DNA from 2 places in the Bacillus sp. z14 (2026) genome. Region 2 is predicted to be linked to the other one. Evidence: riboswitches for the same ligand, from Rfam matches in the RefSeq annotation. Region 2 holds a riboswitch; the other holds the start of a gene.
What was found. A riboswitch is a leader RNA that binds a small molecule or an ion and turns the genes downstream of it on or off. The one in region 2 is predicted to bind S-adenosylmethionine.

Region 1 (6,343 bases), on a different contig from region 2:
TGATATTGAACGGGTGGCGGAAATTGCTCATGAAGCTGGAATTCCGTTAATCATTGATAATACATTTGCAACTCCTTATTTATCCCGTCCGATTGAGTTTGGAGCGGATATCGTCGTACACTCAGCTACGAAATGGCTGCTTGGAAATGGAACCACATTAGGCGGGGTCATAGTCGATGGAGGGAAGTTTGACTGGAATTCATCTAAATTTCCGGGCTTTACTGAACCCGATCCAAGCTATCATGATCTGATTTACAGTGAAGCAATTGGTGCAGCAGCATTTATTGTGAAGGCCAGAGTTCAGCTGTTGAGAGATTTAGGTCCTTCCTTAAGCCCGTACAATGCCTTTCAATTTATTCTCGGATTGGAAACTCTGCATGTGAGGATGAAGGAGCATGTAGCCAATACGAGATTAATAGTTGACTATTTAAAACAGCATCCGGCTGTATCGTGGGTCTTGTATCCAGGAGATTCAGATCACCCTGATTACGAAAAAACGAAGAAATATTTACCCAAAGGTGCTGGAGCAGTCGTTGTTTTTGGAATAAAGGGTGGACGTGAGGCAGGTAAAAAACTGATTGATTCCGTTGAACTGTGGTCCCATGTGGCCAATGTGGGAGATGCAAAGAGCCTAATTATCCATCCGGCAAGCACGACTCATCAGCAACTAAGTGAAGAGGGATTAAAAGCATCAGGTGTACAGGAGGATTTAATCAGACTGTCTGTTGGAATTGAACATGCAGAAGATCTAATTGAAGAATTGGAGCTTGCGATTGAAAAAGCAACAGGTATAGCTTCCACTGAGGTGGTTGTGAAATAAATATTGAACATGCTATGCAGACTTTGGTGTTGACAGTTCTTTCTTCAACATGATAGGATAGCAGACAGTTAGATTTAATTGAATAGTTTAGTACTCTTATCAAGAGAGGCCGAGGGAAGTGCCCTTTGACGCCCGGCAACCGGCAATCATTTATGATTGAAAAGGTGCCAATTCACACAGGATAATAAATCCTGGGAGATGAGAGAAAGGAACATGTTATAAATAAATCATGCCTTTCTGCCTCCGCAGAAAGGCATTTTTGTTTAACTGAAGTTATTCTTTAATTATAGGTTGATAGAAAGAGCAGGTGAACTTTTCATGATTACATTACGTGATGTATCGAAGACCTTCTCAGGAACATTTAAACGTTCATCAGCTGTCAAAGCAGTGGATCAAGTCTCATTATCTATTGAAAAAGGCGAGATCTTTGGAATTATTGGGTACAGCGGTGCGGGAAAAAGTACCCTCATTAGAATGCTGAACGGTTTAGAGAAGCCAACAGAAGGCAGTGTCTTGGTGGCAGGCAAAGATATGGCTGCTATAAAAGGCGCTGAATTAAGAAAAGCCAGAATGGAAATAAGTATGATTTTTCAACACTTTAATCTCCTCTGGTCAAGGACAGTCAGCGAAAATATAGAGTTTCCTTTAGAAATTGCGGGCGTACCAAGCAAGGTACGTAAAGAAAGAGTGAAGGAACTTGTAAGTCTGGTAGGATTAGATGGCCGTGAAAATGCTTATCCATCTCAGTTGAGCGGCGGTCAGAAGCAGCGGGTCGGTATAGCGCGCGCATTAGCGAACAATCCACAGGTTCTTCTTTGTGACGAGGCGACATCAGCACTTGATCCTCAGACTACAGACGATATTTTGGATTTGCTCGTTGATATAAATAAAAGACTTGGCTTGACAATCGTATTAATTACACATGAAATGCATGTTATTCGTAAAATCTGTCATCGCGTTGCTGTGATGGAGATGGGGAAAGTGGTCGAGAGCGGAAAAGTACTTGATGTATTTAAAAAACCAAATGCTCCGATTACTAAACGATTTGTACAGCAAGTGACTGAGCCAGAAGAAACGAAAGAGACGATTGAGCATTTGCTTGCTGAATATCCGACGGGGAAAGTTGTACAATTATCCTTTATTGGCGAATCAGCTGAAACCCCTGTTTTATCAGAGGTTATCCGCTCTTACAAAATCAATGTAAACATATTACAGGGTAAAATTTCGCAGACTCAGCACGGGTCCTATGGAACGTTATTTATTCATGTAGACGGTGATGCTGCTGAAGTGGCGAAAGCGATTGACTATCTCCACAATCAGGAAATTGGTGTGGAGGTGATTTCAGAATGATGGAAACATTATTACCAAATGTAGTTTGGGAACGAATTTATGAAAAGACATGGGAAACCTTGTATATGACAGGTGTCTCATTAATCGCAACTTTTTTCCTTGGAATTATATTGGGTCTGCTATTATTCTTGACCTCAAAGGGGAATATGTGGGAAAACAAAGTGATTTACGGAATTGTAGGTGCTTTCGTTAACATATTCCGTTCCATTCCATTCATTATTCTAATCGTGTTGTTAATTCCTTTCACAAAGGCATTAGTAGGAAGTATTATCGGTGTCAATGCGGCTTTGCCAGCTTTAATTATAGGTGCTGCTCCATTCTATGCGCGAATGGTTGAGATTGGATTGCGTGAAATTGATAAAGGTGTAATCGAAGCAGCAAGATCGATGGGGGCCACTTCCTTTACAATCATATGGAAGGTGCTAATTCCTGAATCTCTGCCTGCACTTGTTTCTGGTATCACAGTTACGGCAATTGCGCTTGTAGGTTATACAGCGATGGCAGGTATGATTGGTGCGGGCGGACTTGGAAACCTTGCCTATTTGGAAGGGTTTAGCCGCGGACAGACAGATGTCACGATTGTTGCTACTATTTTAGTATTGATTATTGTGTTTATTCTCCAATTTATTGGAGATTTTATAACAAGAAAATTAGATAAGCGCTAGGGAGGAAACCAAAGTGAAAAAGTTATCGTTCATACTTGTTTTAGGATTAACCCTATTATTGGCAGCCTGCGGTGGATCAGGAGATGAATCCAATTCCGGGGACAAAGAACTAAAAACGATTAAAATTGGCGCATCAAATGTTCCACATGCAGAAATATTGGAAGAAGCAGCAACTCTTCTTGAAGAAAAAGGTATTAAACTTGAAGTTGAAGTATTTACAGACTATGTAATGCCGAATAAAGCATTGGAAGATGGCTCAATTGACGCTAACTATTTCCAACACATCCCTTATTTTGAGAGTCAAGTGAAGGATAATGGGTATGATTTCGCCAATGCAGGCGGAATCCATATTGAACCGATTGGTGTTTATTCTAAAAAATACGACAGCCTGGATGACCTACCAAAAGGCGCAAGCATCATTATGAGCAGCTCAGTAGCTGATCATGGACGTATGTTATCTATGCTAGAAACAGAAGGCTTAATAAAGCTAAAAGAAGGCATTGATAAAACTAAAGCAACTGTGGATGATATTGCGGAAAATCCGAAGAATTTAAAGTTTAAAACGGATATTGAAGCACCTATGCTTACGCAGGTTTACAATAATGATGAAGGCGATGCAGTACTGATTAATTCCAACTATGCCATTGAAGCGGATCTTGTACCAGCTGAGGATGCGATTGCATTGGAAAGTGCTGATAATAATCCATACGTAAACATTATTGCTGTTAGATCTGAGGATAAGAATAAGGAAGAAATTAAAACATTGGTTGAAGTTCTTCATTCTAAAGATATCCAGGATTTCATTAATGAAAACTACAAAGGGTCCGTTATCCCATCAAATAAATAATAGACAAAAAAGGTGCAGCTATTCATTTAGCTGCACCTTTTTTATCATATAATAGGTGTATTATAAGATGCTTTTCCAATGAATTATTTTCTTCTCTGGTATTATTTTTCAGGATAATCAAGGATTTCCTAGAAGAAATACGCAATATCACTTTTAAGATGTGCTCAGTGTGGTATATAGACTTTGAGGGTTCTTCTGCAAAGTGATACCCTTATTATAATAAATGGAAAGGAATGATTCATTATCTTTGACAATCAGTTACAGCTTAGAGTAACAGATGAAATGGAAAAAGCGATGAGGCAGGCACATGGAGTTGGCTATGAAGTTTACAGTCAGAATCTTGAAGTGCGTATGAAAGTAGAAGAGAAGCGTGAACGTAGTTATATGAAGAGTAATCAAATCTTAAATGATGTGAATAGAAGAGTACATGGGTAAATGAATCAAGTGATAAAGTGAATAATTCTAAAAGTGATAATCATAAAAACAGGTAGCGGAAGAAAAATCAATTTCTCCTTCTACCTGTTTTTATGTTTTCAATTAGTGCAAAAATGTTACTGCCGTCTTTAAAATCAGGGTGGTTGGTAAAGATCATGCTGGTTCTTTTCTTTCGTGAAAATTAACATTATAATGTCAGTAAAGCTAAGTATTATGTTAAAATATTATGTCCATTTTATGTAATTTTCTCGTTTCAAAAAGTTGAATCTAGATTTGATTTGTTATAAGATTGTAATGAGAATAAATTGAGAATAGAAATAATCTAAAACTTTAGATGACTATATATTGGAGGTATAAGAATGGCTGGTTCAGTTCTTACAATTAAAGATTTACATGTTTCAATAGAAGGTAAAGAGATTCTTAAAGGGGTAAACCTTGAAGTTAAAGGTGGAGAAATCCATGCAATTATGGGGCCAAATGGTACAGGAAAATCTACATTGTCATCTGCTATCATGGGTCACCCAAAATATGAAGTAACAAGTGGTTCCATCACAATGGACGGTGAAGATGTTCTTGAAATGGAAGTTGACGAACGTGCTCGTGCCGGTCTATTTTTAGCAATGCAATACCCAAGTGAAATTACTGGGGTTACTAATGCCGACTTCATGCGTTCTGCTATTAACAGTAAACGTGAAGAAGGAGACGAAATTTCCTTAATGAAATTCATTAAAGAAATGGATAAAAAAATGGATCTATTAGAAATGGATCAAGATATGGCTCAACGTTATTTAAATGAAGGCTTTTCCGGCGGTGAAAAGAAACGTAATGAAATCCTTCAATTATTAATGCTGCAACCAGCCATTGCGATTCTTGATGAAATCGACTCCGGTTTAGATATTGATGCGCTGAAAGTTGTTTCCAAAGGAATCAACCAAATGAGAAACGAAGATTTTGGCTGCCTAATGATTACTCACTATCAACGCTTATTGAACTACATTACTCCAGATTATGTTCACGTAATGATGCAAGGTAAAATCGTGAAATCCGGTGGAGCAGAACTAGCGCAACGCTTAGAAGCAGAAGGATATGACTGGATTAAAAAAGAATTAGGTATTGAAGACGAAACAGTAGGAATTGAAGCATAAGCAATAGGAGGATCGTTATGACAATCGAAACTACATTACTCGAAAAAGATGTTGTATCATCTTTTTCAAAAGCACATAGTGAGCCTGCCTGGCTTGAAAGCTTCCGTTTAGACGCCCTTTCTGCCTCAGCTGAGCTACCTATGCCGAGACCTGATAAAACGAAGATTGATAAATGGCAATTAGAGGATATGAAAGTGAACTCCGTTACAAGCGAGACATTTACATCTATTGATGAACTTGCTGAAGACGTGAAAAAGCTGATCAATCCTGATGAGAACAGAAGTTTGTATGTACAACGAAACAATACAGCTGCTTATTTGACAGTATCTCAGGAACTTAAAGATAAAGGTGTTATTTTTACAGATATCAGGACTGCTGCTAAAGAACATCCTGAACTTTTGCAAAAATACTTCATGACTACAAGTGTTCCTGTAAAAACGAATAAGCTTACAGCTTTACATGCAGCACTCTTTAATGGTGGAGCTTTTCTTTATATCCCACGCAACGTGGTTATTGAAGAACCCATCCAGGCTATCTTCATGATTGATAATGCTGAGACTGAATTATATAATCACGTACTTGTTGTTGCTGAAGAGTGCAGCTCCGTAACGTACGTTGAAAACTATATTTCATTGGTTGACGGCAAAGAGACTATTGGAAATATCATTTCTGAGGTTATCGTCGGCAACAATGCGGTCGTTAAATATGGTGCAGTTGATACATTATCTAAAGATATGAAAACCTATGTAAACCGTAATGCATATGTAGGAAATGATGGACGAGTGGAATGGGCATTGGGCTTAATGAACGATGGTAATACTATTTCAGAGAATATTACAAACCTACATGGTAATGGTTCATATGGTGATACTAAAACAGTAGTGGTTGGTACTGGTAAACAAACTCAAAACTTTACAACTAAAGTTGTTCATTTTGGTAAAAACTCAAATGGATATATCCTGAAGCACGGTGTTATGAAGGATGAAGCATCCTCCATTTTTAATGGTATCGGTAAGATTGAACATGGTGCCACTAAAGCTGATGCTGTACAGGAATCCAGAGTATTAATGCTTAGTCCGAA
Region 2 (6,343 bases):
ATATATCATGGAGTAACTAATGTTCCTAGACAATTAGAGGACTTTAAAGAACAGAAAAAAGGGACTTTGCAACTTTTAAGAAAAAGGGAGAGCTAATCCTCAGCTGAAGTAAAACTTTGAGGAAAAAGAAGCACTTAGCTAATGCTAACTCTCTTTGTGAAAGAATAAACTGAAACTATCGGGAGTACCCGCTCCAATATCAGAGCTGTGATGTAGTGACCCCAATAAGTTAGAAATCTGACTTTTGGGGTGTAATACTGATCAGCTCTTTTTTTGCTATGCAGCTAGGGGCAGTATATTTCAATGGAGTATGGATATTTATGTTAAAGTGAACATGTAGGGAGGAGAGATAGTTGGTTTATTTCGCAAAGACTCAAAGAGTAGCATTATGGTATATAATGCTATTAATGATATTGACAATTTCAATAAATGACTTTTTCGATTGGTTATTATACTTCCAAATGATATTTTCTTTAGTTATTCTTGTTTTATTATGTATCAGATATAAATTTGTGATAAATAATGACTATTTGACGTATCAAATATTGTTTTTTAAATGGCCTTTATATAAAACAAGTATATTTCCCCATCAAATAAAACAGATTAAATTTAAACGAGTCAATTGGTATACCAAAGGTGCTTTTATGCAAGTTAAAAAAGGACTTACCATCCGAATTGTAAATTTCAATCCCAACGACGTTTTCAAAGAATTAGTTGATTTTGCTAACAAACATGGTATTCCATATTCTAAAACGAAAGATTATATAATTATAGAAAAATAGTCTTATTCCCTAACGAGGGTATTACTTTCATATCAAGGGCTGGTTGATCAGCTCTTTTTTGCTATTCGGTTAAAGGAACAGATTAGTACAAGATGACCAAAGCTAATAAGTTATAAAATATGAGGTGGTAAAATGAAATTCCATCTATTGGGAGAAAAAGCTAAAGTAGAAATAGATATCATAGCTCGTGAATATCCGAATAGCTTTGATTATTGGGATGGAAACTGGGTTATTTCAAACGTGAAAGTTGAAATCCCTGGATATTATGTTGATTTTATTGCTAGTTTAAGAACTGATGACATTAGGGATTTTTTAAATGATTTGAAGTTAATGAATAAGGATTTATCGGGTAAAGCTATATTGAAAAATTTAGATAGCTTTATTTATTTTGAATGTGAAATGGATAAGTTGGGGCATATAGAATGGTCTGGAGAGACTTGTTATCCGACAGGAAGTGGTGCTGTATTATCCTTTGAATTTGTATCAAATCAATCATATTTAGATGATTTGATTAAAGAATTAGAGAATATAATCTCTCTATATCCAGTTATAAGTAAACCGTAGCTATTGTTTTAACAGGTCAATAGCAGAAAATCAAGGCTGTCATGTTGACGGTCTTTTTTTATGCTCCCCATTAGGTAAGACAGTTTGAAAAATCTGGCTTACCTAATGGGGAGTTTTTCTGTGCTCAAAAAAAAGAACGCTGTATTGATCACATGGGGCGATTCATTTTGGGGCACAGTAAAATAGAATAGTATTATTAAAAAAACGAATTTTAAAAGAGGCGTTAATAGCATCTGTAACAACGTTATCAATAGAGATTGAGCGGCAGAACCCCTTAGAATTCAGGGTTCTGCTTTTATTATATTCATTGTTTACTAGACAGGGAGCAGTTCAATACCGCAGTTGTTTAAGTGAATATTCCTAGCTTTCCAATACGTTCAATAGCTTCTATTAGCCGGTCTTCGTCTACTAATAAGCCGACACGAATGTAGCCTTCTCCGTATTCACCAAAGCCTTTTCCTGCTGCAACGGCTACATCTGCTTTTTCAAGCAAATAATCAGCAAAGCTCTCGCTCTTGAAACCGGCAGGGACAGGAAGCCAAGCAAAGAATGAACCAGTTGGGGCTTCGACTTTCCAGCCGATTTTATTGCAAGCGCCAATGAGGGAATTTCGTCGTCGTTCATAGCGTTCGATAAGCTCTTCTACGCAGGATTGCTCCCCTGTCAAGGCTGCGATTGCCGCTTTTTGTACAGCAGGGAAGAGGCTGACGTAAAGATGATCTTGAATGAGATTGAGTGCTTCGATGATAGCTGGGTTTCCGATAGCAAAGCCAACACGCCAGCCTGCCATATTGTAAGTTTTCGAGAGTGTGTACATTTCAATGCCGACTTCTTTTGCACCCTCCGTTTCAAGAAAACTGATAGGTTTTTGTCCATCAAAGCCAATAGCTCCATAGGCAAAATCATGAAGTACGGTAATGTTATTTTCTTTTGCAAATGATACTGTTTTTTCAAAAAAAGCATGATCTGCGGTAGCTCCGGTAGGATTATTTGGGTAGTTTAAATACATTAGCTTTGCATGGGTCCTTTGTTCTAAAGGGATGCTTTCATAATCCGGCAAAAATTGATTATCTTTTGTTAGTGGAAAAGTTTCATAGTTTACGTTTGCTAATACAGCTCCAGATAAATAGTCGGGATAGCCTGGGTCTGGCAAGAGCATTAGCTCTCTATCGTTGAGCAAGCACATTGGTAGCTCAACTAGTCCGGCCTTCGTTCCAAAAAGGATGGCAACTTCAGTTTTAGGGTCAACCTCGACGCCATATTGCTTGTGATAAAATTGTGCTGCCGCTTCTTTCAACTCTTCCAAACCCCGAAATGGAGAATATTTATGAGTTTGTGCATCTTCAGCCGCCACTTGCAGGGCTTTGACGATATGCGCAGGAGTAGGTTGATCAGGATTTCCTTGTCCGAGATTAATAATGTCTCTGCCTTCAGCTATAGCGCTGTTAACTTTTAGGACAAGTGTTGCAAAAAATTGGACTGGCAGTTTTTTTAAGCGTTCTGAATATGTCATATAATTCACCTTTACGAAGAGAATATAGTTTTGAATATTTAAATAATAGATAAAATTCTATAACCTTTATTTAGAAATGTCTATAGTGAGCTGAAAGAATTTGAATATAGCGGTAGTAAATGGTTATTAGATTTGCTGAGTCATAGATTATAGGGGAACGTTTGATGAAGTGGGTGTGGTAGCTTTTTCAGAAATGATTGTTTTTCGGAAAATGTGAAATGTGGAGACTATACATTAAATGAGCTTGTTTGGCAGATGAAAATAGTGAGCGATGAAAGTGTTATTCAGTAAGCTTGCGAAAATGTAGAGTTTTACATTATCGTCAGTTCAGCCCTACGAAGAAGAATGGGGAGTTTTTTAATCCGATGTATGTGGATTGGAATATTTTATTGAAATTGCAATGATGAAAGCGGTTCAACAGTTTACGTCAAAAAGGTTTTTGTTGACAGACTATTCTGAAGTCTGTAATATCATAAACAAATCAAATAAAGCTATAGCTTATCGAGAGCGACCGAGGGACTAGGCCCTATGACGTCCGGCAACCCCCTTAATAGGGAAGGTGCCAATTCCTGCAGAATGTATTACATTCTGAAAGATAAGTCGAGATAGATGTATTTCGATGCCCCTTTCAGATGAGAGGGGCATTTTGTTTCAAAAAATGTGTAGAGATAGAGGTTGGCATATGATAAAAATTCAGAATATTAATAAGATTTACAAAACTAAAAGCGGTATAGTAAATGGAGTTGACAACGTTTCCTTAACAATTAAAAAAGGCGAGATATTCGGGATTGTCGGGTACTCAGGAGCAGGTAAAAGCTCGCTGCTACGCTGTATTAATTTGTTGGAGCGTCCAACATCGGGAAATATCACAGTTGATGGAATTGATCTGGCTAAGTTGAGAAGCAAGCAATTGCGTCATGCACGCTTAAAAATCGGGATGATTTTTCAGCACTTTTATCTTATTAGCCAGAAAACAGTTTTTGAAAATATAGCTTTTTCTTTAAAGGCAGCAAAAGTGCCGCAGACTCAAATACAAGACCGAGTAGAAGAACTGTTGAAAATGGTCGGATTAGCTGAAAAGCGTGAAGTGTATCCTTCGCAGCTAAGTGGGGGACAGAAGCAGCGTGTAGCGATTGCAAGGGCGTTGGCGAATAACCCGACAGTACTCCTTTGTGATGAGGCGACCTCAGCACTAGATCCGACGACAACGAAATCAATATTGAATTTGTTGAAAAAAATCAATAAGGAGCTCAATATTACGATTGTGTTGATTACACATGAGATGAATGTAGTAAAGGAAATTTGTAATCGAATGGCGATTATGCAGGATGGCAAGGTCATTGAGGAAGGCTCGGTGTATGATATTTTTGCTAAACCCCATGCCGATCTTACGAAGGAATTCATTAACAGTGTTGTTTCGTTCGATATACCTGACGCTATTTACCAAAGTTGCAAGGGTCCGATTGTCAAGGTGACGTTTAGGGGAACGGTTGCCGGTGAGGGAGTCATATCGGATACGCTTCAGCAATTTAATGTAAAAGGCAATTTTCTTCATGGCTCAATTGAATATATTCAGGAATTGCCTTTAGGTATTTTTATCATGGAGCTTCGCGGACAGAAGGAAGAGATTAATAAAGCGATATCTTATATAGAAAGTCGAGAGGCAGAAGTGGAGGTGTTCCAACATGGGCTTTGATTTCAACCACTTTATAGAGCTTATTCCTGAAATTAACACAGCATTTTTGCAGACGATTTACATGATTTCCATTTCTTTAGCTGTCGCAATCGTGATTGGTTTACCAGTTGGAATTCTATTATATGTGACAGAAAAGGGTTTATTTTGGGAAAACAAAACGGTTCAGAGGATATTAGGATTTGTCGTCAATTTGGTCCGATCAATACCATTTATTATTTTATTGGTTGCTCTTATGCCATTGACCGAATTTGTTGTAAAGACAACGATTGGACCAACAGCTGCTAGCGTATCGCTGTCAGTCGCAGCTATTCCGTTTTTTGCGAGAATCGTTGAAACGTCTTTACGAGAAATTGATAAAGGTGTTATTGAAGCCGCGATAGCAGCTGGTGCGACACCGTGGATGATTATTAAGGAAGTACTATTGCTCGAAGCGAGATCAGGTATCATTTCGGGTATTACACTTACATTAATTAGCTTGATTGGGTTTTCTGCTATGGCAGGAACGGTCGGTGGTGGCGGTATTGGTGATTTAGCGATTCGCTATGGGTATTATCGCTATGATAATACCATTATGATTGCAACTGTTATTATTTTAATCGTAGTGGTTCAGGTTATCCAACTTGCCGGTGATTTCATCGCAAAAGTTATAGATAAAAGATAATAGAAAAGGGGAATTATTTCATGAAAAAGGGGTTAACAGCATTTATTTTATTCTTAGTGGTAGGTACATTGGCAGCTTGCAGCGGCAATGAAAGCATTGAGGATGCAAGCTCAGAGTCAAAGGATATTAAAATTGGAGCTACTTCTGGTCCTTATAGTGATATGGCAACGAAAGCAATCAAGCCAGGCTTGGAAGAATTGGGATACAAAGTAGAAGTGGTGGAGTTCAGTGATTATATTCAACCGAATAAAGCGTTAGATGGTGGAGATATTGATGCGAACCTTTTTCAGCATACTATTTACTTGGAAAACTTTGAAAAAGAGAACAGCATGGATTTGACAGGGTTAATTAAAGTACCGACTGCGCCGATGGGTATTTATTCAAACACGTATAAATCTTTGGATGAAGTGAAGGACGGAGCGACGATTACAATTCCGAATGATCCGGTAAATGCAGCTCGCGCATTCAATACACTTCAAGATGAAGGATTAATTGTAGTAGATGAAAATGCAGAACCCCTTAAAGTTTCTGAAAAGGACATAATCGAAAACAAGAAAAACTTAAAATTCCAGCCGCTAGAGTCAGGACAGCTACCTCGATCTATTGACAGTGCAGATTTATCAGCAGTACCAGGAAACTTCGCATTAGCTGCAGATATGGACTTATTAAGTGCATTAGCGCTTGAGAATATGCTTGATCCGTATCGAAATTTAGTGGCTGTAAAGGCTAATAATGATGATTCACAGCTAGCTAAGGATATTTTATCAGTGGTAGAATCTGATGAATTCGAAAAAATAATCGATGAAGAATTTGTCGGCTTCGGCAAGCCTGAATGGATGAAATAATAAGAAAAAATGTCCTCAGTTCTCTCTTTGTTTTATGTATAAATACTAAGGCTGTATATCCCTTAGATTAAACAACTAATTCGTAAACAATACAAAACCATAGAAGGAGCATGGCGGGTGTAAGGTTAGACATACAGAATATATAAAGATAACACTTCCCACTTTATTAATGTTTTTAACAGCAAATAGAAATGAGTGATGAAAATGACTGTTTTTTCAGTTCATGGTGCTCCAAGTGAATATATTTTGAAAGATAACGCTTTAGATTTATTGGAAGCTAAG

Region 1: it holds a riboswitch for S-adenosylmethionine, as region 2 does, so the genes downstream of both, AC4G3O_RS11610 (methionine ABC transporter ATP-binding protein) here and AC4G3O_RS06280 (methionine ABC transporter ATP-binding protein) in region 2, are expected to answer to the same signal.

What each region holds. Positions count from the first base shown of each region.
Region 1 covers NZ_JBZFQK010000003.1:104,758-111,100, reverse strand. The annotation lists gene AC4G3O_RS11615 (O-acetylhomoserine aminocarboxypropyltransferase/cysteine synthase family protein) at 1-820, shown strand, start outside; SAM riboswitch class I at 914-1,025, shown strand; gene AC4G3O_RS11610 (methionine ABC transporter ATP-binding protein) at 1,139-2,170, shown strand; gene AC4G3O_RS11605 (methionine ABC transporter permease) at 2,167-2,835, shown strand; gene AC4G3O_RS11600 (MetQ/NlpA family ABC transporter substrate-binding protein) at 2,849-3,682, shown strand; gene AC4G3O_RS11595 (YuzK family famiily protein) at 3,965-4,117, shown strand; gene sufC (Fe-S cluster assembly ATPase SufC) at 4,477-5,262, shown strand; gene sufD (Fe-S cluster assembly protein SufD) at 5,280-6,343, shown strand, end outside.
Region 2 covers NZ_JBZFQK010000002.1:67,785-74,127, forward strand. The annotation lists gene AC4G3O_RS06265 (hypothetical protein) at 1-96, shown strand, start outside; gene AC4G3O_RS06270 (WapI family immunity protein) at 915-1,346, shown strand; gene AC4G3O_RS06275 (pyridoxal phosphate-dependent aminotransferase) at 1,693-2,859, opposite strand; SAM riboswitch class I at 3,355-3,461, shown strand; gene AC4G3O_RS06280 (methionine ABC transporter ATP-binding protein) at 3,542-4,555, shown strand; gene AC4G3O_RS06285 (methionine ABC transporter permease) at 4,545-5,216, shown strand; gene AC4G3O_RS06290 (MetQ/NlpA family ABC transporter substrate-binding protein) at 5,237-6,061, shown strand; gene AC4G3O_RS06295 (iron-containing alcohol dehydrogenase family protein) at 6,266-6,343, shown strand, end outside.